Regions from separate parts of the Neorhizobium sp. LjRoot104 genome, predicted to be linked through region 3. Evidence: predicted binding sites of a transcription regulator. Region 3 holds the regulator's gene; each other region holds the start of a gene.
What was found. Region 3 encodes PhoB, which activates phosphate uptake and scavenging genes when phosphate is short. Its sites were predicted from a motif close to TGTCATNNANCTGTCAT; they were not measured.
Positions count from the first base shown of each region.

Region 1: a site for PhoB is predicted at 2,696-2,712, ahead of ACSQ8R_RS12850 (DUF1045 domain-containing protein). Genes of this name have one in related genera too.
Region 2: a site for PhoB is predicted at 2,789-2,805, ahead of ACSQ8R_RS01460 (pyruvate kinase). Genes of this name have one in related genera too.
Region 4: a site for PhoB is predicted at 2,572-2,588, ahead of ACSQ8R_RS14220 (YdcH family protein). Genes of this name have one in related genera too.

Region 1 is NZ_CAXURS020000001.1:2,526,400-2,532,295, forward strand. Features, by position in the region: gene ACSQ8R_RS12835 (AzlD family protein) at 1-210, opposite strand, end outside; gene ACSQ8R_RS12840 (AzlC family ABC transporter permease) at 207-875, opposite strand; gene ACSQ8R_RS12845 (AraC family ligand binding domain-containing protein) at 983-1,840, opposite strand; gene ACSQ8R_RS12850 (DUF1045 domain-containing protein) at 1,902-2,609, opposite strand; gene ACSQ8R_RS12855 (NAD(P)/FAD-dependent oxidoreductase) at 2,734-3,924, opposite strand; gene mnmD (tRNA (5-methylaminomethyl-2-thiouridine)(34)-methyltransferase MnmD) at 3,923-4,645, shown strand; gene ACSQ8R_RS12865 (hypothetical protein) at 4,715-5,086, opposite strand; gene ACSQ8R_RS12870 (chemotaxis protein CheD) at 5,494-5,896, shown strand, end outside.
Region 2 is NZ_CAXURS020000001.1:302,730-308,625, reverse strand. Features, by position in the region: gene ACSQ8R_RS01465 (AAA family ATPase) at 1-1,127, opposite strand, end outside; gene ACSQ8R_RS01460 (pyruvate kinase) at 1,199-2,743, opposite strand; partial or broken gene ACSQ8R_RS01455 (bifunctional enoyl-CoA hydratase/phosphate acetyltransferase) at 2,882-3,838, shown strand; gene ACSQ8R_RS01450 (acetate/propionate family kinase) at 3,835-5,019, shown strand; gene ACSQ8R_RS01445 (phosphoketolase family protein) at 5,084-5,896, shown strand, end outside.
Region 3 is NZ_CAXURS020000001.1:110,621-116,516, forward strand. Features, by position in the region: gene argF (ornithine carbamoyltransferase) at 1-911, opposite strand, end outside; gene ACSQ8R_RS00580 (aspartate aminotransferase family protein) at 964-2,160, opposite strand; gene ACSQ8R_RS00585 (GcrA family cell cycle regulator) at 2,569-3,105, shown strand; gene ACSQ8R_RS00590 (PACE efflux transporter) at 3,294-3,731, shown strand; gene phoB (phosphate regulon transcriptional regulator PhoB) at 3,742-4,425, opposite strand; gene phoU (phosphate signaling complex protein PhoU) at 4,456-5,169, opposite strand; gene pstB (phosphate ABC transporter ATP-binding protein PstB) at 5,215-5,896, opposite strand, start outside.
Region 4 is NZ_CAXURS020000001.1:2,784,708-2,790,603, forward strand. Features, by position in the region: gene ACSQ8R_RS14200 (tetratricopeptide repeat protein) at 1-266, opposite strand, end outside; gene ACSQ8R_RS14205 (thiamine phosphate synthase) at 266-919, opposite strand; gene ACSQ8R_RS14210 (sulfite exporter TauE/SafE family protein) at 1,039-1,809, shown strand; gene ACSQ8R_RS14215 (ArsR/SmtB family transcription factor) at 1,924-2,184, shown strand; gene ACSQ8R_RS14220 (YdcH family protein) at 2,335-2,511, opposite strand; gene ACSQ8R_RS14225 (YdcH family protein) at 2,742-2,945, shown strand; gene purE (5-(carboxyamino)imidazole ribonucleotide mutase) at 2,956-3,453, shown strand; gene ACSQ8R_RS14235 (5-(carboxyamino)imidazole ribonucleotide synthase) at 3,450-4,529, shown strand; gene ykgO (type B 50S ribosomal protein L36) at 4,653-4,778, shown strand; gene ACSQ8R_RS14245 (hypothetical protein) at 4,878-5,498, shown strand; gene ACSQ8R_RS14250 (alpha/beta fold hydrolase) at 5,518-5,896, shown strand, end outside.

The DNA of each region.
Region 1 (5,896 bases), 2.4 Mb from region 3:
CGCGCAGGCCAAGGTTTCGGCAATCCCGGTGGCAAACGCGGTCGGTGCGACGACGGCCATCAGCACGGCGGGCGGGATCGATTCGATCGCCTTACGGCGGCTGCCCTCGAGCGAGACGTGGCGGATGAGGACGAGGCCGCTCAACCGGGTGAGCACGGTGGCGGCGGCCATGGCGAGGATGGCGACGAGTGTCGTGAGATCGATGGTCATGGCGTCACCTCCACGTCCCGGGTCTTGCCGGTGAGCATCGCGGCTGCCAGCCCGGCGACGGCGCCGGCGGCGATATACCAGACGCCGGGCACGAAATGCTGGGTGGCGACGGCGGCGGCACCGCTCGCCAGCAGCACGGCCCCGGTTTCCGGCCCTTTCCAGAAGCCCATGACCAGGACGATGAAGACCGCCGGAAAAGCGAAATCGAGCCCGAGCACCACCGGGTCGCCGAGAAAGGCGCCGAGGGCGGCACCGGCAAGTCCCGAAAACACCCAGGCGAGGTAGAAGGGCGCAACGAGGCCGGCGAACCAGGCGGGCGTGAGCTTTGCCACCTTGGCCCGGAACTCGGCCATCGCCCAGATCTCGTCGGCGAGGAACAGCATCGAGAGATAACGCGCCGGCTGGCTGAAGCCGCCCATCCTGGTGCCGAGCGAGGCGCTCATCAGCACGTGGCGGATGTTGACCAAGAGGGCTGCGAAACCGACGCCGGTCCAGGAGGCCGGATGGGTCCAGATATCCATCGCCACGAATTGCGAGCCTCCGGCAAAGACCAGCGCGCTCATCAGGGCCGTTTCCGCCGGCGACAGGCCCTTAGTGGCCGCAACCGCCCCGAAAACGAGGCCGATCGGGATGACGGCGGCGATCAGCGGCGAGATCGCCCGCATGCCGCCCAGAAACTCATGAAATCCTATTTTGCTATTCACGTCAAAAGACCTCCGACTGCGGCGGAGGTCTTATAGATCAAGCAGATACCCGTCTTGAACGAAAGTGATCAGCGCGCCCGGTACTGCCCCGGCGTCAGCCCGGTGCGGGCCTTGAAGTGGCGGGTGAAATGCGCCTGGTCGGCAAAACCGCATTCGAGCGCGATCTCGGCCGGCTGGCCGCCCTCCCTCAAGTGCCGCCGCGCCGCGCGGATGCGGATATCGGTCAGGAAGGAATGCGGGGTGATGTGGAATTCCTTGCGGAAGGCGCGGATGAGATGCGCGCGGCTGAGACCCGCGACCGTTGCCAACTCTTCCAGCCCCACATCGGAGGCGAAATTTTCGATCAGGTAGTCGCGGGCCTGGCGCACGGCGGTGCGCTCCGCGGTATCGGCCGGCACGATGATCGAGCTGCCGTGGCGGCGGAACATCGCGTCGAGCACCAGAAACATCGCCTGACTGGTTTCGAGCGCGCCCGAACCCTCCTCCAGTGTCCGGTGCGCCGCGTGAAAGGCGTCGGCAAGCGCCTGGTCGTGAAGGATCTGCTTGCCGAAGGCCGGCGTGCCCTGGAAGGATTTGCCGGTAACGTCTTCGAGGATTTCGCGAAACAGCGCCATGTCGGGATAGATCATCCGGTAGCGATAACCGCCCTCGGCGGGCGCACCGTCGTGGGTCTCGCCGGGATTGATGAGATAGAGATCGCCCGGCCCCGAACTTTCGCGCAGGCCACGGATCGTCGCGATCTGGGCGCCGCGTTCGATGGCGCCGATGCTGAACGTGTCATGCGCATGCGGCGCGAATTCATGGGTGAGGAATGTCGCGGACAGGCATTCCATGCCCCCGAAACGGCTGTCGCGCCAGAAGCGGGTGGTTTCCGCCTGGGCGAGCGGCATGTAATCGGCTGCCTGTTCCTGGGAGACATTCTGCATCGCGCCGATATAGCAGGTTTCGGCGCCGGCCTCTTGAACAAAAGTGACGGCCTTGAGCCCTTCAGGCGATCCTCCGGGCCGCCACCCGTCCCATCGGATGCAGCGAATGCACCTGGAAGGGCGCCCCCGGCTCTTCCTCGATGAACAGCGCCAGATTGGCGATTTCGACCGGTTTTTTCAGGTAGGGCTCGAAATAATCGCGCAGCGCAAGATCGAAGCGCGGCATCTCGACCGGCGACAGCGGGCCGGTCAGCGTCATGTGGAACCGGAACTCGTCCATCACGTAAGGATGGCCCCAGCGATACAGATTGGCGAATTGTGGCGCCGAGAGGTCACCCGGATCGCTGCGCTCGAGTTCCGCCTCGGTCAGCGGCGTGCGGAAATTGTCGAACTCCTGGACGACGGAAGCGGCGAGAAACCGGACGGCATCACACGGAACGACCGGCGCAAGGCCGAAGAAATTGCCGAGCCGGACAACCTCGAGTTTTGGCAGTTCGAACGGGCTGTGGGTGCCGGCAAAGCGCATCAGGTGGCGCAGCAGCATCGATTCGGTGACATCGGGCGCCAGCCGGAACGGCGCCTTCAGCGTCGCATGGAAGCCGTGGCGACGCGGCAGGGCGGTGTTGAAGGCGATATCGTGGATGCCGATGCCGCGGATTGCCGGCGGCTCCATCGCATCGCCTGAAAAGGCGTTGCGACCGAGCCACTGGGCCGCGGCAAGCGTCAGCGGATCATGCGCCGGAGGTGTGAAATAGATGGCATAGCGCATGCGTCACCTTCTGAACGTCCTTTTTCAGCAACCCCGTGTTTTACGCATTGCTCAACAATCCCTGCCGAGGGGGTTAAGTGATTTGCGTGACAGAATAACGACGCGAGGAATCGAAAGTTCGCGTTTAACGCGAGGCGACAGCGAGATGACTGGCGAGCGTGAATGACGATGGAAGCCGCATTTCCCGGCCGTTCACGGCGTTGAGGGCCGCATCGGCCAATTTGTGGGCGATCCCGAAACTCACCTTGAAACCACCTGTGAGCGCGATCACCCGGGCATGATCCGGATGCGCGCCGACCATCGGATCGCGGTCGATCGCCTTTGGCCGCAATCCCGCCCAGCGCTCGATGACCGGCGCCTCGGCCAAGGCCGGCACCAGCGCCCGGGCGCGCAAGACGAGGTCATCGAGCTGGGAATCGGTCGAGGACGGGTCGTCGAACACATCCTCACTGGTGCTGCCGACCGCCACGTGACCGCCCTCATGGGCGACCACATAAAGGCCGTTCAGGAAGATCACCGGCAGGGCGGGATCGATATCGGCTTTCAGAAGGGCCGCCTGCCCCTTGACCGGCTGGCCGATCGGCCGCTTCAGCGGCGGCGAGATGCCTTCAAGCAACGCGAAGGACCCGTGGCCGGCCGAGACGATACAGTGGCCGAAGGTGACGCTTTCGCCGCCCAGGAATATAATTCTATTCGATACCGGGTCGATCGCCTCGGCCTCGATGCCCTCGACGACCTGCACATTGCTGGCCGACCGAAGGAAGGCGACGAGCGCCGAAACGAGGCTGCGCGGTGAAACCCGGGCTGCAAACGTGTCGTGTACCAGTCCGGAAGCCGCGAAGGCCGCATCCGGCCACCCTTTCTGCGGGGGGCGGTCGAGCACATGCCAGTGAAACCGGCGGTCGGCGCGCCGCCAGCAGGCTTCCGCGTCGGCCGAGTGTCCGAGCGCGATCTTCCGTAAGTGCGGCTTCGGCAGCGGGATCAGCCGGCCGGAGCGGCGGTAGCCGCAGACCATGCCGGTCTCAGCTTCGAGTTCGGCGATCTCGTCTTCCAGCGAAAGAAGGGCATCGAACTGGAACTGCTTCTTGTCGTTCCACTTGTCGGGCATATGCGGCATCAGGGCGCCGAGCAGACCGCCGCTCGCCCCCTGTCCCAGCGGTCCCGCATCGACAAGCAGGGTTCTGATACCGAGGCGCTCTGCCTTGACCGCCGCCCACAACCCCATGATGCCGCCACCAAGGATGACGAGATCGGCAGACGATGGGAGGGCATGAGATTGACCGCCGGAGCCGGCAGGATTATCCGCATGTCCCATGAGCGACCGTGATCCTGAAATTCGTGCGACCCAAAGCCAGACCCTAGACTGGCATGACGGCGATATGCCCTATTCGCAAAAGTTTGGCGATCACTTTTATTGCCGCACCGACGGCCGGCTGGAATGCGGCCATACGTTCCTGGCCGGCAACGGCCTGCCGGAGCGCTGGGAAAGGCACCGGGCTTTCCGGATCGGCGAACTCGGTTTCGGCACGGGATTGAACTTCTGCGAGACCTGGCGGCAGTGGAAGCTTGCCCGCCCCGCAGGCGCGAAGCTTCATTTCACCTCGTTCGAACTTTACCCGATGCAACGCGACGAGATCGACCGGGCGCTTGCCCGCTGGCCGGAGATCGACGCGGAGCGGCGGGCGCTGGCCGAAGCCTGGCCGGACGCACCCGCCGGACATATCGTCATCGAGGCCGACCCCCAGACCAGCCTGACGGTCGTCTGCGGCCCGGCGCTCGAAGGGGTCGCAGCGGCCGAGGCGGATTTCGACGCCTGGTTCCTCGACGGTTTTGCGCCGTCGCGCAATCCCGACATGTGGTCGCTTGAGATCATGCAGGCGATCCACGGCAAGACCCTGCCCGGCGGCACGTTCGGCACCTATGCCGCCGCCGGCTTCGTGCGGCGAAACCTCCAGGCGGCCGGCTTCATGGTGGAGCGGCGGCCGGGTTTTGCGGGCAAGCGCGAAATGCTGTGCGGCATCAAGCCGGCGCCCTGATCGGATCGTCCGGACAAAAGACAGCCGGCCCGAAGACCGGCTGCACCTCGATCATCTCTCATGTTCCGCCTACTGGCAGACGCGCAGGCTTTCCATGTGCCAGCCGCCGTCATAGGCGTTGCGGACCCGGCGGTCCTCGTACCAGCAGCGCGGCCGTGGCGGCGGTGGCGGGTCGATGTAGCGCGGTCCGCCGTCATTGGCGAGAGCGCCGCCGATCAGGCCGCCGATGACGCCCGCCGCCAGGCCGCCGGCGATCACCGCACCGGTATTGTCACGATGCCTGCGCGGCGGAGGTGGAGGGCTTCGACGATCGTATCGGTCATATCGGTCGTGTCGATCATAGTGTCTGTCCCACTGCTGGGCCGCGGCTTCGCCGGCCGGCATCACCAAGCTGGTGCAGGTGGCGGCCAGGATCAGCGCCGAGACAATTATCTTCTTCATCGCAAGCGTCTCCGTTTCCACCGAGCAGCGCCTGCAAGCGGCGGCAAAAGGCTCGATATTCCCGAACAATGCACATGCCGTGATTAATGGTCCCTGAACGGAAAAACCTCTTTTGCCAGAAGGGCCCTTGTGACGTAATCGACCGGGACGGTCTCCAGCGGGCTGTACCGAAACCGCGGCTGTCGTGCGGGGTCTCGATCCTGCCCAATCGACAGCGGGACAATCGTCCCTCCACATCGGCGAAAAGCGCCCATGCCGCTCCAGATCAAGCGCGGACAACCCCTCGAATTACGAAATACGTGCCGGCCAGTATTTCTCGCCATTCATTGTTGGGCCTTCCGGTTCGCGTAGCGTCTTCATACTTCCGCGCGAGGATATTCGCCGAATGCACGGGATTGGAGCATTAGATGAACTTCACGGACCCCCACCATATTCATGTCCTTGGCGGTCAGTATGCGGTCTCTGCCGATCCCGATACGGTACTGATGACCGTTCTCGGCTCCTGCGTCTCGGCGTGCATCTACGATCCCGTCGCCAACGTCGGGGGAATGAACCATTTCATCCTGCCGACGAGCGGCGGGCTGGAGATCGCCGAACACCCGGAACGTTACGGCGACCTGGCCATGCGCACGCTGGTCGACGATCTTTATGCTTCCGGTGCCGAACGCCGAAATCTCAGGGCAAAGCTCTTTGGCGGCCGCACCCGAAAGTCGAGCGGCTACGATCCGGGGTCCCTCAATTCCGCATTCGCCAGGCGGTTTCTGCTGGAGGAGGGCATCAAGCTCGTCGATACAAGCCTTGGCGACGATC
Region 2 (5,896 bases), 190 kb from region 3:
TGCAGGGCTTTGCGGATTCGGTCGCTTTCGACGATCCTGGCACCCGGAGGCGCGCCGACCTTGGCGGCCAGGCGATCCGCGACCGTCGTCTTGCCGGAACCGCTGAGGCCGCCGATCGCGATGAGGCGCGGCGGCGTTTCCGCCAGCAGAGCCTGGGCGAGATTGAAATAGGACCTCGCCTCATCCGCCAGCCCGGCGGCATCCTGCCCCGGCTCTTCAGCCTGCGTCGCCGTCACATGCGCGCGAACCGCCGCCCTGATCGCCATCAGGAACGGCAGGAGGCAGAACCCGTCCTCGTCATCGGTTTCATCCAAATAACGGTTCATCACCAGATTGGCGAGGTCGGGAAAACCGCGGTGCCACAGATCCATCAGCAGGAAAGCGAGATCGTAAAGGACATCGACGGTGGCGATCCCGAGATTGAATTCGATGCAGTCGAACAGGCATGGCTCGCCGCCCAGCAGGCAGATATTGCGCAGATGAAGATCGCCGTGGCAGCGGCGGACCTTGCCCGCCAGCGCCCGCCGATCGAGAAGCTCACCATGCCGCATCAGCCGGGACCGAAAGCTCCCGCCAAGCCTGGCCAGTTCCGCCGGGCCGAAGACATGGCTGGTGGCAAATCCGGCATCGTTGATATCGAGAACGGCTTCGATATTGGCCGCCCCACCTCCCTTTGAGACGACCGGTGCCCGGCGATGATAATATGCGATCATCCGGGCGGTCTGCGTCATCAATTCCGGCGTCAGCCGGCCCGCAACCGCGATGCGGTCGAAGAGCTGGTTCTGCCCGAACCGGCTCATCTCGACGACGGCATCGACGAGCGGTCCTTCGCCGTCGAACTCCAGTGTCCCGGCGTCGGAGCGGGTGATACGCCGCACGCCGATATAGAGGCCGGGCGCGGTCTCGCTGTTCAGCGCAACCTCCTTGCGGCAGGCATGCTCGCGGATCGTGGCCGTCGAGAAATCGAGATAGGGCAGCTTCAGCGCCTTCTTCAGCTTGTAGACCCGGTCGCCGACGAGGAAAATCATGGAGATATGCGTCTCCATCCGCTCGACGGGGCCTGTGAGCCCGTAGGATGCCGGGTCGGCCAAAAAGGCAATGATGCCGCCTTGATCGTCATATGCCATATCCGGCCTCCTGCTCCGCCGCCTCTATCGACCAAGAGGCCATTCAACGGCCTCCTGGACCTTGATATCGGTCAACGGGCTGGCACGACACCGGTTGCGTCTTGCGCGGCGCCCGGCCAGGACTTCAGCGCCCGGAGCGTGGGCGTCTTCTTGAGGATATGGCCGTCCATCCGCGCGAGCAGGCTGTCAAGCAGGGTCACGGCCTCGCCGACGGCCGGCCCCTTGTTCAGCATGACGCATTCCGCCCGAGCCGCCATGGCCGCATCGGTCATCTCGCCGCGCGACGGCAGGCCGTCCTTGACCAGGTCTTCGAGAACCTGCGTCGCCCAGACTGTCGGCACTGCCGCCGCTTCGCAGATCCACAGCAGCTCCTCCTGCATTTCCGCGACCCGTTCGAAACCGATCTCGGCAGCCAGATCGCCGCGGGCGATCATCACGCCGAACGGCCGGTTGCGGCAGCGCGCCCGCGCGATCAGCGCCGGCAGGTTGGTGACGGCCTGCGGCTGTTCGATCTTGGCGATCAGGCCGAGCGGGTGTTCGCGCGGCGGGAAGGTGGCAAGCGCCTCTTCGAGAAGATCGATATCGTCCGGCCGGCTGACGAAGGAATAACCGAGAATGTCCGCATTGGCGATGATCGTGGCGAGATCGGAATGGTCCTTCGCCGTCAGCGGGGAAAGGCCAAGCGTGGTATCGGGAAGGTTCAGGCCCTTCTCCGGTTTCAGCTTGGCGCCGCCGGTCTTGGTGTGGGTGACGCGGACGACCGCTTCACCTTCGGACACGCTTTCGATCACGCCTTCCAGCTTGCCGTCGTCGTAGCGAATGCGATCGCCGACGGAGACGCGGGTGACTATTTCAGGCAGTGAAACAGCGGAACAGAAGGGCACGCCGTCGGTCAGATAGGGTTCGCCCGAGGCAACGAGGCGCAGGTGATCGCCGGCCTGCAATTTCGCCTTCTTGTCGCCGGCGGTCTTCTCGGTGCGGATCTTCGGCCCGGCTATGTCCATCAGCACCGTCAGCCGCCGGCCAAGCGTTTCGCCGGCTGCCCGCACATGCCCCGCCATCGCCGCCCAGGCCTTGTCGTCGTCGTGGGCGCAGTTGATGCGGGCGATGTCCATGCCGCGTCTTGCAAGATCGAGAATGAAGTCCGGCTGGTCCGCTGCCTCGCCCGGCAAGGTCACCATGATGCGGCCGCGACGATGGGCCGCCGGTGATCCGAACAATTCGTCGGTCGCTTTCGTGAGCCGACCCTCGCCCCGGAAGAATTGCTCCTCCGACGGCGGCTCGAAGGGCGGAACGCTTCCCTGGACGCCCGCAAGCGAGGCGAGAACCGCGTCGATCGTCGGCAGGACGCGGCTTTCGAGCCGCCCGAGCGAGGACAGCCCACGCCACATCAGCCGGCGCTGCAGCGGCCTCAGGTCGTGGCGCCTCAACGAAAGATAGTGGCAGAGGTTGGCAAGCGCCGCCCGATGCTCGTCGGCCAGCACGCCGCCGCCGGTCAGGACGCGAAGGCCTGGCTCCGCCTGCGCGGCGATATCCCGCCGCAGGGCCAGTAACTCCTGGAAAAGATCGCTCGGTTCGTTTTCGTTCGGTGTGGGCTGTCCGGCTGTCTGCGCCATCGCTCGTTCTCCATGGGGCCGTTTCCATCAGCCTGTCTCGCGAAGACGAATCCTTGATGACGGTTTGCGAGGCATTGCGCTGGGTCAAGGCGGTGCCGACCGCCGCGGTTCAAAAGCGAAGCCACCCGGCACGACGAGGAAAGGCATTTCGTGGAGATGACGCTCAGACATCACGGCCGCTACGAGGCCATCATCCGCCAGGCGATCTCGCTGCCGCCGATGCGAACGGCAGTGGTCCATCCGTGCTCGACGGAAACCCTGCGGTCCGCCGTCGAACTGAAGGAACAAGGCCTTCTCGATCCGGTCCTGGTCGGCCCGGAACACAAGATCAGGGCGATAGCGGATGCCGCCGAACTGTCGCTTGCCGGCATCGACGTCGAGCCCGTCGAGCATAGCCATGCTGCGGCCGACCGCGGGGTCGAACTCGCCTCCACCGGCAAGGTCGCTGCCCTGATGAAAGGCAGCCTGCACAGCGACGAGCTGCTTTCGGCGGTCGTCGCGCCGGCGTCGAAACTGAAGACCGGGCGGCGCATGAGCCATGCCTACGTCATGGACATTCCCGCCTACGACAAGTTGCTGATCGTCACCGATGCCGCGATCAACATCCAGCCGGACCTCGATCAGAAGCGCGACATCTGCCAGAACGCCGTCGATCTCATGCATCTTCTCGGCGTCGCAAAGCCGCTCGTGGCCGTGCTTGCCGCCGTCGAGACGGTCAACAGCCGGATGCCTTCGACGCTGGATGCGGCGGCCCTGACCGTCATGGCGGCGCGCGGACAGATCGAAGGCGCGATCGTCGACGGGCCGCTCGCCTTCGACAATGCGATCAGCATCGAGGCCGCGCAAGCGAAGTGCATCGCCTCTCCGGTTGCCGGCCGGGCGGATATCCTGCTGGTTCCCGATCTCGAAGCCGGCAACATGCTCGCCAAGCAGCTCATTTATTTCGCCGGCGCGGACGCCGCGGGACTGGTCCTCGGCGCCCGGGTTCCTATCATACTGACAAGCCGCGCAGACCCGGCCAAGGTTCGAACGGCATCCGCCGCTCTTGCGAGGCTGACTGCCGCGAAACGACTTGAAGCAGGGATGCCTCTATGACGGACAACCTTCTCCTGACGTTCAATGCCGGGTCGTCCACCGTGAAGATCGGCATATTCACGGTGGACGGCGGCAGACCGGAGCGGATCGGCAAGGCCGTCGTCGATTTCGGAACCTATCCGCTGACGCTGCATCTGAAGGAAGGCCCGGAACAGTTCGAGCTGCCGTTGAAGGGCGAGGCCGGCGACGATCTCGCCGAATTGATGGACGAAGTGTTCCGGGAACTGGGCACGCATTTCGATCTCGATGCCGTCACTTCCGCCGGCCACCGGATCGTCCATGGCGGCGACGTCTTCGACGGCCCGGTGGAACTGACGGCCGAGACGCTCGCCAAGGTCCAGGCCTTGACCGACCTGGCGCCGCTGCATCAACCGCAGGCTCTACGAATGATCAGGGCCGTCAAGCACCTGCGTCCGGCGCTTTTCCAGACCGGCTCCTTCGACACCACCTTCCATGCCACACAGTCCGATCTCGTGCGGCGTCTCGCCATTCCCCGCGCCTACCATAACCAGGGCATCAAACGGTACGGTTTCCACGGGCTTTCCTACCGGTACGTGGCCGGGGCACTTGCCGGGAAGGCGCCTGATATCGCCGACGGTAAAATCGTCATCGCCCATCTCGGCAGCGGCGCCAGCCTCTGCGCCGTCGAGAACGGAAGGAGCCGCGATTCCAGCATGGGTTTTTCGACGCTCGACGGCATTCCGATGGCGACGAGGCCGGGCTGGCTCGACCCAGGCGTGCTGCTGCATCTCCTTGGCCCGCTCGGGAAGTCGGTGGGCGAACTGGAGGACATGCTCTATCACAAGTGCGGCCTCCTCGGTGTCTCGGGCGTCAGCGGCGATACCCGCGAACTCATTGAGAACGACGGCGGGCACGCGCGGGAGGCGATCGACCTCTTCACGCTTAGGATCGCCGGCGAGGTCGGGAGGCTTGCATCGACGCTGGGCGGCCTCGATGCGCTGGTCTTCACCGCCGGCATCGGAGAGAACCAGCCGCTGATACGAGAGCGCATCGCGGAACGCCTGCTCTGGCTCGGCGTCGAACTGGACGCGGCCGCCAACGACAGCAACGCGCTGAAGATCAGCACGCCCGCAAGCCGCGTCGCGGTTTATGTCATTCCGACCGACGAGGAGCGGATGATCGCGGAGGAATGCCTCGCCGTACTCAATGCGCAGCCTTGATCCATGTCATGAGCCCGGGTGGAAGCCCGCGGTAGATGTGGCCGACCCATCGAAGGAGAATGAGATGCAGCTCAACACCATCGCGCCGGAAAACCATGAGACGACGACGGCGGAACTGGCGCTCATCGACCGCTACTGGCGGGCGGCGAACTATCTGTCCGTCGGGCAGATCTATCTTCTCGACAATCCGCTCTTGAAGGAGCCGCTGAAGCCGGAACACATCAAGCCGCGGCTGCTCGGCCACTGGGGCACGACGCCCGGCCTCAACTTCATCTACGCGCATCTCAACCGGATCATCCGCAACCGCGATCTCAGCATGATCTATGTCTGCGGTCCCGGCCATGGCGGGCCGGGCATGGTCGCCAGCACCTATCTCGAGGGCACCTACAGCGAGATCTATCCGGAGATCGGCGAGGACACGGCCGGCATGCGGAAACTGTTTCGGCAGTTCTCGTTCCCGGGCGGCATTCCCAGCCACGCGGCGCCGGAAACGCCCGGCTCCGTCCATGAAGGCGGCGAACTCGGCTATGCACTGGTGCATGCCTATGGTGCGGCCTTCGACAATCCGGACCTGGTCGTCGCCTGCGTCGTCGGCGACGGAGAGGCCGAGACCGGACCGCTTGCCGCGAGCTGGCATTCGAACAAGTTCCTGAACCCTGCCCGCGACGGCGCCGTGCTGCCGATCCTGCATCTCAACGGCTACAAGATCGCCAACCCGACGCTGCTCGGCCGCATGGCGGACGAGGATATCGACCATCTTTTCCGCGGTTACGGCTATGAGCCTTTCTTCGTCGAGGGCCACGAGCCGGAGAAGATGCACCGGCAGATGGCCGCCACGCTCGACGAGGTCTTCGATCGCATCCGCGCGATCCAGAGC
Region 3 (5,896 bases):
GCGCCGAAGCACCAGGCGAGAATGGATTTCTGCGCGTGCAGGCGGTTTTCGGCCTCGTCGAAGACCACCGACTGCGGGCCGTCGATCACCTCGTCGGTGACCTCCTCGCCGCGATGGGCCGGCAGGCAGTGCATGAACAGTGCATCCTTGTCGGCCCGCTTCATCAGGTCGGCATTGACCTGGAACGGCTGGAAGACGTTGTGGCCGCGCGCCTTGTGCTCCTGGTTCATCGACACCCAGGTGTCGGTGACGATGCAATCGGCGCCGGCAACCGCCTTTTCGGCGTCGTGGCAAAGCATGATGTTGCCGCCGTTGTTGCGCGCCCAGTTCAGGAACTTGTCGGCGGGCTCCGAACCCATCGGCACCGCCATGTTCATGCGATAGCCGAAACGGGCGGCACCTTCCACGAAGGAATGCAGCACGTTGTTGCCGTCGCCGGTCCAGGCGATCGTCTTGCCGGCGATCGGCCCGCGATGTTCCTCGAATGTCATGATGTCGGCCATGATCTGGCAGGGATGCGTGTCGTCCGTCAGGGCGTTGATGACCGGCACGGTGGCGTGTTCGGCCAATTCCAGCATGCGGGCGTGATCCGTGGTACGGATCATGATGGCATCGACATACCGCGACAGAACCTTGGCGGTATCGCCGATCGTCTCGGCACGACCGAGCTGCATTTCGGTGCCTGACAGAAACAACGTTTCGCCGCCGAGTTGGCGCATGCCGACATCGAAGGATACGCGGGTGCGGGTGGAGGGCTTTTCGAAGATCATCGCCAGCATCTTGCCGGCGAGCGGCTTTTCCGCCGTGCCGGCCTTGGTCGCCTGCTTGCGGATCTTCGCGTCGTCGAGGATGACCCTGAGATCAGCCGCGGAAACAGCGGAAAGATCGAGAAAATGCTTGGGAGATGCCATGTGATGTTCCCTGTGAAGCGGGAAACCTGCAACGGCGTCCCGCTTTGCCCGCTCAGGCCGATTTCTTCATCTCGGAAGCGGAAAGCTTTTCCGCCGCCCTCTCGATGCGGGCAAGCCCTTCGCGGGCTTCCTCCGCCGTGACTGTGAGCGGTGGCAGGAGACGCACCACGTTGTCGCCGGCCGGAATGGCCAGCATGTGTTCGCCGCGTATGGCAGCAACCAAGTCGCCCGCGGGCACCTTCGCCTTCACGCCGAGCAGCAGGCCTTCGCCGCGAACGTCCTCGATGACATTGGGGAAGCGGTCCTTCAGGCTCGCGAGCCCCTGGCGCAAGACCAAGGCGACGTCACGGACGTTTTCCAGGAAGCCATCGCCCAGGATCACGTCGAGCACCGCATTGCCGGCCGCCGTGGCGAGCGGATTGCCTCCGTAGGTCGTGCCATGGGTGCCAGCGGTCATGCCGGACGCGGCGTCCGCCGTGGCAAGGCAGGCACCGAGCGGGAAACCGCCGCCGATGCCCTTGGCAAGCGCCATGATGTCGGGCGTCACGCCCGCCCATTCATAGGCAAACAGCCTGCCGGAACGGCCGACGCCGGTCTGGACTTCGTCGAAGACCAGCAGCAGGCCGTTGTCGTCGCAGATCTGGCGCAGCGCCTGGAGGAATTCCTTCGGAACCGGCCGCACGCCTCCCTCTCCCTGGATCGGCTCGATCAGTATGGCCGCGGTTGCATCGGTGATCGCAGCCTTCAGGGCATCGATATCGCCGAACGGCACCTGATCGAAGCCTTGGACCTTCGGGCCGAAGCCTTCGAGATATTTCGCCTGGCCGCCGGCAGCGATGGTCGCCAACGTACGGCCGTGGAAGGCGCCTTCGAAGGTAATGATGTGGAAGCGCTCCGGATGCCCCTTCACGAACTGATAGCGGCGCGCCGTCTTGATGGCGCATTCCAGGGCCTCGGCGCCGGAATTGGTGAAGAACACCTTGTCCGCGAAAGAATTGTCGGCGAGACGACGCGCCAGCTTCTCCTGGCCGGGCTGTTCGAAGAGGTTGGACGTATGCCACACCTTGTCGGCTTGCGCCTTCAGCGCACCAACGAGATGCGGATGGCCGTGACCGAGCGAATTGACCGCGACGCCGGAACCAAAATCGAGATATCGCTCCCCACTTTCCGTCACAAGCCATACGCCCTCGCCGCGCTCGAAACGCAGCGGAGTCCGGGCAAACGTGTCGAAAAGCGCGGCTTCAGCCATGGCGACATCACTCCTCTAGGCAGTCCAGAAAGGCCCATGGAACGGGCCGAAAAAATCAAAAATGCCGCCCACTGGGCGGCGGGGGCACTATCGGGGTTTAGGCCGTCAATGTCAACAAAGCTCGGCGTTTTGGGCAAGCCAAGGCGGGAAAGCGACAGGCGTCGGCCTATGTGACAAAAATGACTCTCCCGGACAGCAAGTTGGGGAAAACCACGAAATCGATTCCCGCAGATTCCCCCGACTCTTGCCACGGAGTCAGCCTCACACTAGGTTAAAGATCAATTACTAGACTGCATGCGGCGGAACTAGTCACCTCAAGCATAGATATAGTGGGTGCTGCGAAATGAATTTCGCAGCAAAGGTGGAAGGATTCTGCATGCCAGCAACGTTCAAAGGCGGAGAACGGGCATGAACTGGACAGACGAGCGTGTCGAGAAGCTCAAAAGATTATGGTCGGAGGGCCTCAGCGCCAGCCAGATCGCAGCGCAACTTGGAGGCGTGAGCCGAAATGCCGTGATCGGCAAGGTGCATCGTCTCAGCCTGCCGGGCCGGGCGAAAGCCGGCGGCACGGTTGCGACCAGCCGTTCATCGACGGCCAAGCGCACGACGTCGGCGCCGCGGGCTCCAAACTACGCATCGCGCGTCGCGACCCGGACCGTTACCCGCGCCGTCGGTGCGACGATGGTCAAGGAAGAGGTCGAAATCGAACCCTATCAGGAGATGGAGTATCGTCCCGCCTCCAACGTGGTGGTGCCGATTTCCCGTCGTCTCGCATTGACGGAACTGACCGAGCGCACCTGCAAGTGGCCGGTCGGCGATCCGCTCAAGGAAGACTTCCACTTCTGCGGCTGTGAATCCCCGGATGCGTCGCCTTATTGCGGCTATCACGCAAAACTCGCCTACCAGCCGGTCAACGAGCGCCGCAAGGTTGCCGCTCGGGTCTGAGCGGCGGCGCGACACGAGGACAAGATCGAAAGCGGGCGCGAGGCCCGCTTTTTTGTTGCGCATGGCAGACATGTCGGCCAGGCCTTGCTCCGGATCGGCATTGCGCCTATTTGACGGAGCAGCGAGGACGACCTCCCCCATTCGGGCAAAAACTCCGGGACGACCCGGAACGCACCCAGGAGGTCATCATGCGCTCGACACGCGACCGTATCCGCCATGCCATCAGCTTCGAACTGATCGGGCTCGCTCTCATCACGCCGCTCGGCGCTATCGCCTTCGGCATGCCGGCTGCCGACATCGGCGTGGTCGGCATCGGCAGCGCGACGATCGCCACCGGCTGGAACTATCTTTACAATCTCGGCTTCGACCATCTGATGCAGCGCTTCACCGGCACCACGCAGAAAAACACCGCGATACGCGTGGCGCATGCGGTGCTGTTCGAACTTGGTCTGCTGATCGCGCTTCTGCCGCTGATCGCCTGGTATCTCGGCGTCAGCATCCTCCATGCGCTGATGATGGATGTGTCTTTCGCGGTCTTCTACGTGGTCTACGCCTTCGTCTTCAACTGGGCCTATGACCGGATCTTTCCGCTGCCGGAATGGCAGCGGCAGACCCGGGCGGCCTGAAAGCCGCCTCTCAGGATTCCATCGAGTAACCCGCGCCGCGGACGGTGCGGATGACATCCTGCATGTTGGAGAAGTTGAGCGCCTTCCTGAGGCGCCCGACATGGACGTCGACGGTACGCTCGTCGACATAGATGTCATGCCCCCAGACGCCGTCCAGGAGCTGCGACCGTGAGAACACACGGCCGGGCGAGGCCATCAGGAATTCCAGAAGGCGGAATTCGGTCGGGCCGAGGCGCACTTCACGGCTCTTGCGGTGAACGCGATGGGTTTCCCGATCGAGTTCGATATCGCCGCAGCGGAGCACGCTGGAGAGCACTTCGGGACGGGCGCGGCGCAGCATCGCCTTGACGCGGGCCATCAGTTCCGGCGTCGAGAAAGGCTTCACCACATAGTCGTCGGCGCCGGTGGCGAGGCCGCGAACACGTTCGCTCTCCTCGCCGCGGGCCGTCAGCATGATGATCGGCAGGCGCTCCGTTTCCGAGCGCATGCGCAGCCGGCGGCAGAGTTCGATGCCGGAAACGCCGGGCAGCATCCAGTCGAGTATCAGAAGATCCGGCGTACGCTCCTGAAGCCGGATCTCGGCTTCATCCCCCCGCAGGATCGTCTCGACCTCATAACCTTCCGCTTCGAGATTGTAGCGAAGAAGCACGCTGAGTGCTTCTTCATCCTCCACCACAGCGATTTTAGGCAGCATTTCGGCTCTGCTCCGTCAGCATTCCATCATTTATTCGGTAATCGCGCCGAGCGTGTTCGACGAGTCGTCCTTCGGGCGATCGCCTTCCGGCTGGGCGCCGGTGGTCATGTAGTAGATGGTTTCGGCGATGTTGGTGGCGTGGTCGCCGATACGCTCGATGTTCTTGGCGCAGAACAGCAGGTGCGTGCAGGTGGTGATGTTGCGCGGATCCTCCATCATGTAGGTGAGGAGTTCGCGGAACAGCGACGTGTACATCGCGTCGATTTCCTCGTCGCGGATGCGGATCGCCTCGGCCTTTTCCGCCGAGCGCGTCGCGTAGACGTCGAGGACGTCCTTGAGCTGCACGAGGGCGAGATCGGAGAGATGTTCGAGGCCGCGGGCGAGCTTGCGCGGAACGCCGGTGCCCTGAACCGCGATGACGCGCTTGGCGGTGTTCTTGCCAAGGTCGCCGACGCGCTCCAGATCGGACGCGATGCGCAGCGAACCGACGATCTCGCGAAGGTCGGCTGCCACGGGCTGGCGGCGTGCGATCGTGACGATCGCCTTGTCGCCGATCTCGCGTTCGGCGTGATCGAGGATCACGTCGTCGGAGATGACCTTCTGGGCCAGGGCAGCGTCGGAATTGACCAGCGCGCGCACGGCGTCCGAGCACATCTGCTCGGCGAGGCCGCCCATTTCGGAGATGCGGCGGCTCAGGTATTTCAGTTCGTCGTCATAAGCCGACAGGATATGGGTCGATGCCATCTTCTCGTCCTCAAAATTGATTTTCAGGCGGCGCGGTCGGCTGGATCAGCCGAAACGGCCCATGATGTAATCCTGCGTGCGCTGGTCGTCGGGATTGGTGAACATCTTGTCGGTGTCGTTCTCCTCGACGAGCTGGCCGAGGTGGAACATGGCGGTGCGCTGCGAAACGCGGGCAGCCTGCTGCATCGAATGCGTCACGATGACGATCGTGTAGTTGGCGCGCAGTTCATGGATGAGTTCTTCAACCTTGGCGGTCGCGATCGGGTCGAGAGCCGAGCACGGTTCGTCCATGAGGATGACTTCCGGCGACACGGCGATCGCGCGGGCGATGCACAGACGTTGCTGCTGGCCGCCGGAAAGGCCGGTGCCGGATTCATGCAGTCGATCCTTGACTTCGCCCCAGAGGCCGGCGCGCTGCAGGCTCGCCTCGACGATCTGGTCCATGTCGGCCTTGTTCTTGGAAAGGCCGTGGATGCGCGGACCGTAGGAGATGTTCTCGTAGATGGTCTTCGGGAACGGGTTCGGTTTCTGGAAAACCATGCCGACGCGAGCGCGAAGTTCCACGACGTCGATGTTCTGGTCGTAGATATCGTCCGAGTCGAGGGTGATCTTGCCGGTAACGCGGCAATTCTCGATCGTGTCGTTCATCCGGTTGAGGCAGCGCAGGAAAGTGGACTTGCCGCAGCCGGAAGGGCCGATGAGAGCTGTCACCGTGTTTTCGCGAACG
Region 4 (5,896 bases), 2.7 Mb from region 3:
CGCTGGTAAAGCTCGACGCCGCCGGAGGGAACGATGCCGTCCGGCTGGCCCTCGGGCTCCCTGGTTCCCTTTGCAGAACCGGGAACCGGCTGGATCTCGACCCGGCCTTTTTTCATCGGCTGAAAATCCGGCTCCACCGGCCGCGTCACCGCCTTGGAATTCGCCTGCGCCAGCGCAAGGCAAGGCATTGCTGCCGACGCGACGAATGTCGCCAGCAGCCCTTTCAGAATCACGCGGGAAAGGCGGTTCGACGGCATGCGCTCCATCAAGCCTCAAACCGTGGCGCTTTTTCGTCCAGAATTGCGTTGACTTCGGCGACCGCGGCACCGGGGCCCTGAGGGCTGGAAAAGACCGCTCCCCTGAACGCCACGAACTCCGCCCCGGTCTCCGCGACGGCAAGCGCCGACGACGGATCTGTGCCGCCCATGACGATGCAGGGGATCTCGATCATCGAGGCCCACCATTCGCCGAGCGCCAGGTTTTTCGGATGTGCTTCGGGCTTGATGTCGCCGTCGAGCTTGCCGAAGAAGATGTAGTCGGGGCGGAATTCGCCGATCGCCAGCGCCTGGTGCCGGTCGGCCGCCCCGCCTGTACCGACGATCATCTTCGGCACGAACTTCTCGATCGTTTCCCCCAGCTCGGTCAGGTTGCCGCCGAGATGCAGGCCATCCGCCTTGATGCGGCCGGCCACCCGGCTGTCGCCGGAAATCAGCGCCGCGGCGCCTGCCGCCTGGATCAGTTCGACCAGTGCCTCCGCGCGCTTCTGGAACGCCTGGTCGTCAAGGCCGTGTTGCGGCACGATCACCGAAGCGACGTCGCCGCCGGCAAGCGCTGCTTCGAGATCCTTGGCCTGCTGATCGGCATCATCATAATGCGGCACGATCAGCACGAGGCGGCAGCGGTCTTCCTGTCCGGTCATGTTTCTTCCCGTTCGGCGGATATCGGCTTGCGAAAATCCGCACTCGTTTTCTGTCCGCAAATTCGATAGACCGGACCGCCTGCCGGATCAACCATTCCCTCATCGCCGCCCGAGTCTTCATGCCCGATACGCTCAGCCTCGCGTTCTTCACCTTCGCCATCCCCGCAGTTCTGCTTGTCGGCCTCTCGAAGGGGGGCATCGGCGGCGCCATCGGGCTGCTCGGCGTGCCGCTGATGTCGCTCGCCGTCGATCCGGTCAAGGCGGCGGCGATCTTCCTGCCGATCCTGATCGTCATGGACATCGTCGCATTGTGGTCCTGGCGGAATTTCAACGATCGCAAGACGCTGCTGATGATCCTGCCCGGCGGCGTCATCGGCATCGCGCTCGGCTGGGCGACATCCGCCTATGTCTCGGACAATGCGCTGCGCCTCGTCATCGCGGCGGCGACGATCCTGTTTACCGTCCGCTATTTCTGGCAGGTCTACGGTCCGCGCTCCGGCCGGCCGGGGGCTCCCCTGCCGCACCGCCCGGCTGCCGCCACGTTCTGGGGTGCCCTTTCCGGTTACGCGAGCTTCGTCGCCCATGCCGGCGGACCACCCTTCCAGATCTACGTCCTGCCGATGCGGCTCGACCCGAAATCCTATACCGGGGCCAGCATCCGCTTCTTCGCGATCGTCAATGCGGTCAAGGTCATCCCCTATTTCTTCCTCGGCGCGCTCAACGCGGAAAACCTGACCATATCCGCAACCCTTCTGCCGGCGGCCCTGGTCGCGACCATGATCGGCGCGGCCATCGTCAAGCACCTGAAGGCCGAAACCTTCTATCCGATGACTTACGGTCTGGCGTTTTGTGCGGGATTGAAGCTGCTTTGGGACGGCCTGTCGTTCTGACCGGGCAAAGCAAGCCCGGCCTCGCTAAAAAAGCAACGCAAAATAAGCCGGCGTATATTGTTGCGATGCACAATAAATCTTGCCGTTACCGAGCGTTTACCGTAAGTTCAACGCATGACAACCGTTGACCCCTTTGCAGCCATAGCTGATCCTAACCGGCGGTATCTGCTGGAGGAATTGCGGCGCGCTCCGAAAACCGTAAACGAACTTGCGCAGGGCCTGCCGATCAGCCGGCCCGCGGTATCGCAGCATTTGAAGGCTCTTCTGGATTGTAACCTGGTGAATGTGACGGCGGAAGGCACGCGGCGCATCTATTCCGTCAACAGCAAGGGCTTCGACAGGCTGAACCTGTGGCTGGATCAGTTCTGGTCGTGACGACCGGCTTTTAAACCGGGGGAGTTGTTGCTCCCTTCACCACGACCAGAACCTTGTCATTGTTATTTCTGGATTATTGGTTTGCCGCTTTTATTATTCGCCTCTGACTGATGAAAAACCGGGCGAGCGGCGGGGTCTCCTACTGAGGAACTAATGACGCGTGGTTGCCTTTAGGCGCTGCATTTGGTCCTTGATGCGCAGCTTGCGCCGCTTGAGTTCGGCTATTTCACGATCGTCGGCGGAGGGTGACGCGAGAATTGCCTGGAGCTCCTCCTCCAAAGCGCCGTGCTTCTTTTCAAGCGATGCGATATGAGCCTGGACGGTCATGTGGCATGTTCCTTCCTTGGTACCTACCACGGCATTCCCTAATGCCGAGGCTTCAGGTTTACGAAGGAAGTGTGACACGATCGGCCGGGTTTGTCGAAGGTGAAATCATGGTTTGAAGTGGGCAAATTCGTGACCTTGTCTAACTTCCCGTTAACGCGGTTTGGTGGTAGAGGCTTGCGGAGAATGCCGGCGACCGCTGAAATGCCGGGCGTGAGAATGGGGACTGGAATATGGCAGATCAGGAACAGGCGGATGTCCGGCTGGTGCTTGCGAAACTTCGACAGGAACACGAGGATTACGACGCCGCCATCAACGCCATGATCCAGGTCGGCTGCGACGCCCTTCGCGTGCAGCGCATGAAAAAGAAGAAACTGTCGCTGAAAGACAAGATGACTCAGCTCGAAGATCAGATTGTTCCGGACATCATCGCGTAAGGGTTCCGCCATGTCTGAAAGACCTGCCGTCGCCATCATCATGGGCAGCCAGTCCGACTGGGAGACCATGAAGAACGCCGCCGACACGCTGGAGGCGCTCGATATCGGCTATGAGGCCCGTATCATTTCAGCGCATCGCACGCCGGAGCGAATGATGCAATTTGCCAAGGGCGCCCGTGCCGAAGGTTTCCAGGTGATCATCGCCGGTGCCGGCGGTGCGGCCCACTTGCCCGGCATGACCGCCGCCATGACCCCGCTTCCGGTCTTCGGCGTGCCGGTCCAGTCGAAGGCGCTGTCCGGCCAGGACAGCCTGCTGTCGATCGTCCAGATGCCGGCCGGCATTCCGGTCGGCACGCTTGCGATCGGCCGGGCCGGCGCCATCAACGCCGCCTTGCTTGCGGCCGCCGTTCTCGCCCTCAACGATGACGAGATCGCCGACCGGCTCGACGAATGGCGCGCCCGCCAGAGTGCGGCCGTTGCCGAATACCCAATCGACGAGGCTCCATGACCGTCCACACGATCGGCATTATCGGCGGCGGCCAGCTTGGCCGCATGCTGGCCATGGCCGCGGCCCGGCTGAACTTCCGCACGATCGTGCTCGAACCGCAGGCCGATTGTCCGGCAGCCCAGGTCGCCAACGCCCAGATCACCGCAGCCTATGACGATCCGGCAGCGCTTGCCGAGCTCGCCAGCCGCTGCGACGTCGTCACCTACGAATTCGAGAACGTGCCGGTCGCCGCCGCCGAGATGCTCGAGCGCTCCGTGCCGGTCCATCCGCCGGCCAGGGCCCTCGACATGTCGCAGGACCGGCTGACCGAAAAGCGCTTCCTGAATTCCTGCGGCATCGAGACCGCCAGGTTCCATGCCGTCGACAGCCAGTCCGACCTCGAAACGGCGCTTGCCGATTTCGGCGGCCAAGGCGTGCTGAAGACCCGCCGCATGGGTTATGACGGCAAGGGCCAGCGTGTCTTCCGCTCCGCCGCGGACAAGCCCGCCGGCGCCTATGACGCGCTCGGCGGCGTGCCGCTGATTCTCGAAAGCTTCGTGCCCTTCGAACGCGAGGTCTCGATCATCGCCGCCCGCGCCAAGGACGGCACGGTCGCCTGCTACGATCCGGCCGAGAATGTCCACAGGAACGGGATTCTCCACACCTCCACCCTGCCCGCCAGGATCTCCGCGACGACGGCGAAGACCGCCCGCGAATCGGCCGAGAAGCTTCTCGCCGCGCTCGATTATGTCGGCGTCATCGGCATGGAGTTCTTCGTGATGGCGGACGGGACGCTGATCGCCAATGAAATCGCCCCGCGCGTCCACAATTCCGGCCATTGGACGGAAGCCGCCTGCGTCGTCTCGCAGTTCGAGCAGCATATCCGCGCCGTCGCCGGGCTGGCCCTCGGCAACCCTCTCCGCCATTCCGACTGCGTGATGACCAACCTGATCGGCGACGACATTCTGGACGTGCCCGCCTGGCTTTCCCGCGATCAGGTTCTGGTCCATCTCTACGGCAAGACGGAATCCCGACCGGGCCGGAAAATGGGCCATGTGACCGAATTGAAGGGCCTGAAAACGTCGTCACAAGGTTGACATGCAGATTGGCTCGGGTTATCTGCACGCCCAACTGAGAGCGCGCCCCTCGAAGAATCTTGGCGGCGCGCTTTTGATTGATAGACATGCGGCTCTAAGCCCACAGACTGCTGGACCAGGAAAATGAAGATCAAGAACTCGCTTAAGGCGCTGAAGGCTCGTCACCGCGATAACCGTCTGGTTCGCCGCAAGGGCCGCGTTTACATCATCAACAAGCAGAACCCGCGCTTCAAGGCTCGTCAGGGCTGATACGGGCATTCGGTTCCGGTCTCGGCCGCAGCCGATCAAATTGTCGGTAACACGACAAATCGGGTTTGACCTTCGGCGCAGGCGGATTACTTTGTCCGCATGCGCTATTTTCGTTTCAGTATCCTGATTCTCGCCGCGGGCCTTGCCGCTTCGCCCGCTCTCGCTCAGACAGCGACGCCCAAGCCGCCCTCAGCCCCACCTGCCGCCGCCCCGGTCATCCCGGCCGTCGCGCAGAAACCGGGCAAGCCCGTGGATGCGTTGTTCGATGCCTTGAAGCGCGAGCGCAATCCCGAAAAGGCGCGCGGCATCGCCAGCCAGATCATCGCCGACCTGAACGATTCGGGCAGCGCCACCGTCGACCTGCTGATGGAGTGGTCTGCGACCGCCATCAAGGAAAAGCGCAATGCCGCGGCACTCGATTTCCTCGATCAGGTGACCGTGCTCGATCCCGCCTTTGCGGAAGGCTGGAACCGCCGCGCGACGCTGCATTACACGATGGGCAATCCCCGCAAATCCATGGCCGACATCGCCGAGGTGCTGAAGCGCGAGCCGCGCCATTTCGGAGCGCTGGCCGGCATGGCCGGCATCCTGTCGGAAGCCGGCAAGGACGAACTGGCGCTGAAGGCATGGCAGGACTATCTCGCCGTCTACCCCGCCGACCGCGACGCCCAGGAAGCCGTCACCAAGCTTTCCGAAAAGCTTGCCGGCAACCGGACCTGAGCCTTCCGGCAGCCCGTTCATGATGATCCTGCCCCTTGCCATTGCCGGCATCGTCGCCGCCGCGTTCTGCTTCACCACCTGGAAGGCGAAGACGATCGAGGCCGCGTTCCCGAATACCGGCGAGCTGACCGATGTCGGCGGTTTTTCGATGAACTCGCTGCATGTGCCCAGGCCTGAGGGCGCCGACCTGCCGGCGATCGTCTTTATCCATGGCGCCAGCGGCAATTTCCGCGACCAGGAAGCAGCCTTCCGCAAGGCGCTCGAAGGCCGTGCCGAAATGCTTTTCGTCGATCGGCCGGGCCACGGTTATTCCGAGCGCGGAGGTCCCGAGAACGGTTTTCCCGACGGCCAGGCGGCGGCGATCGCCAGCCTGATGGAAAAGCGCGGCATCGACAGAG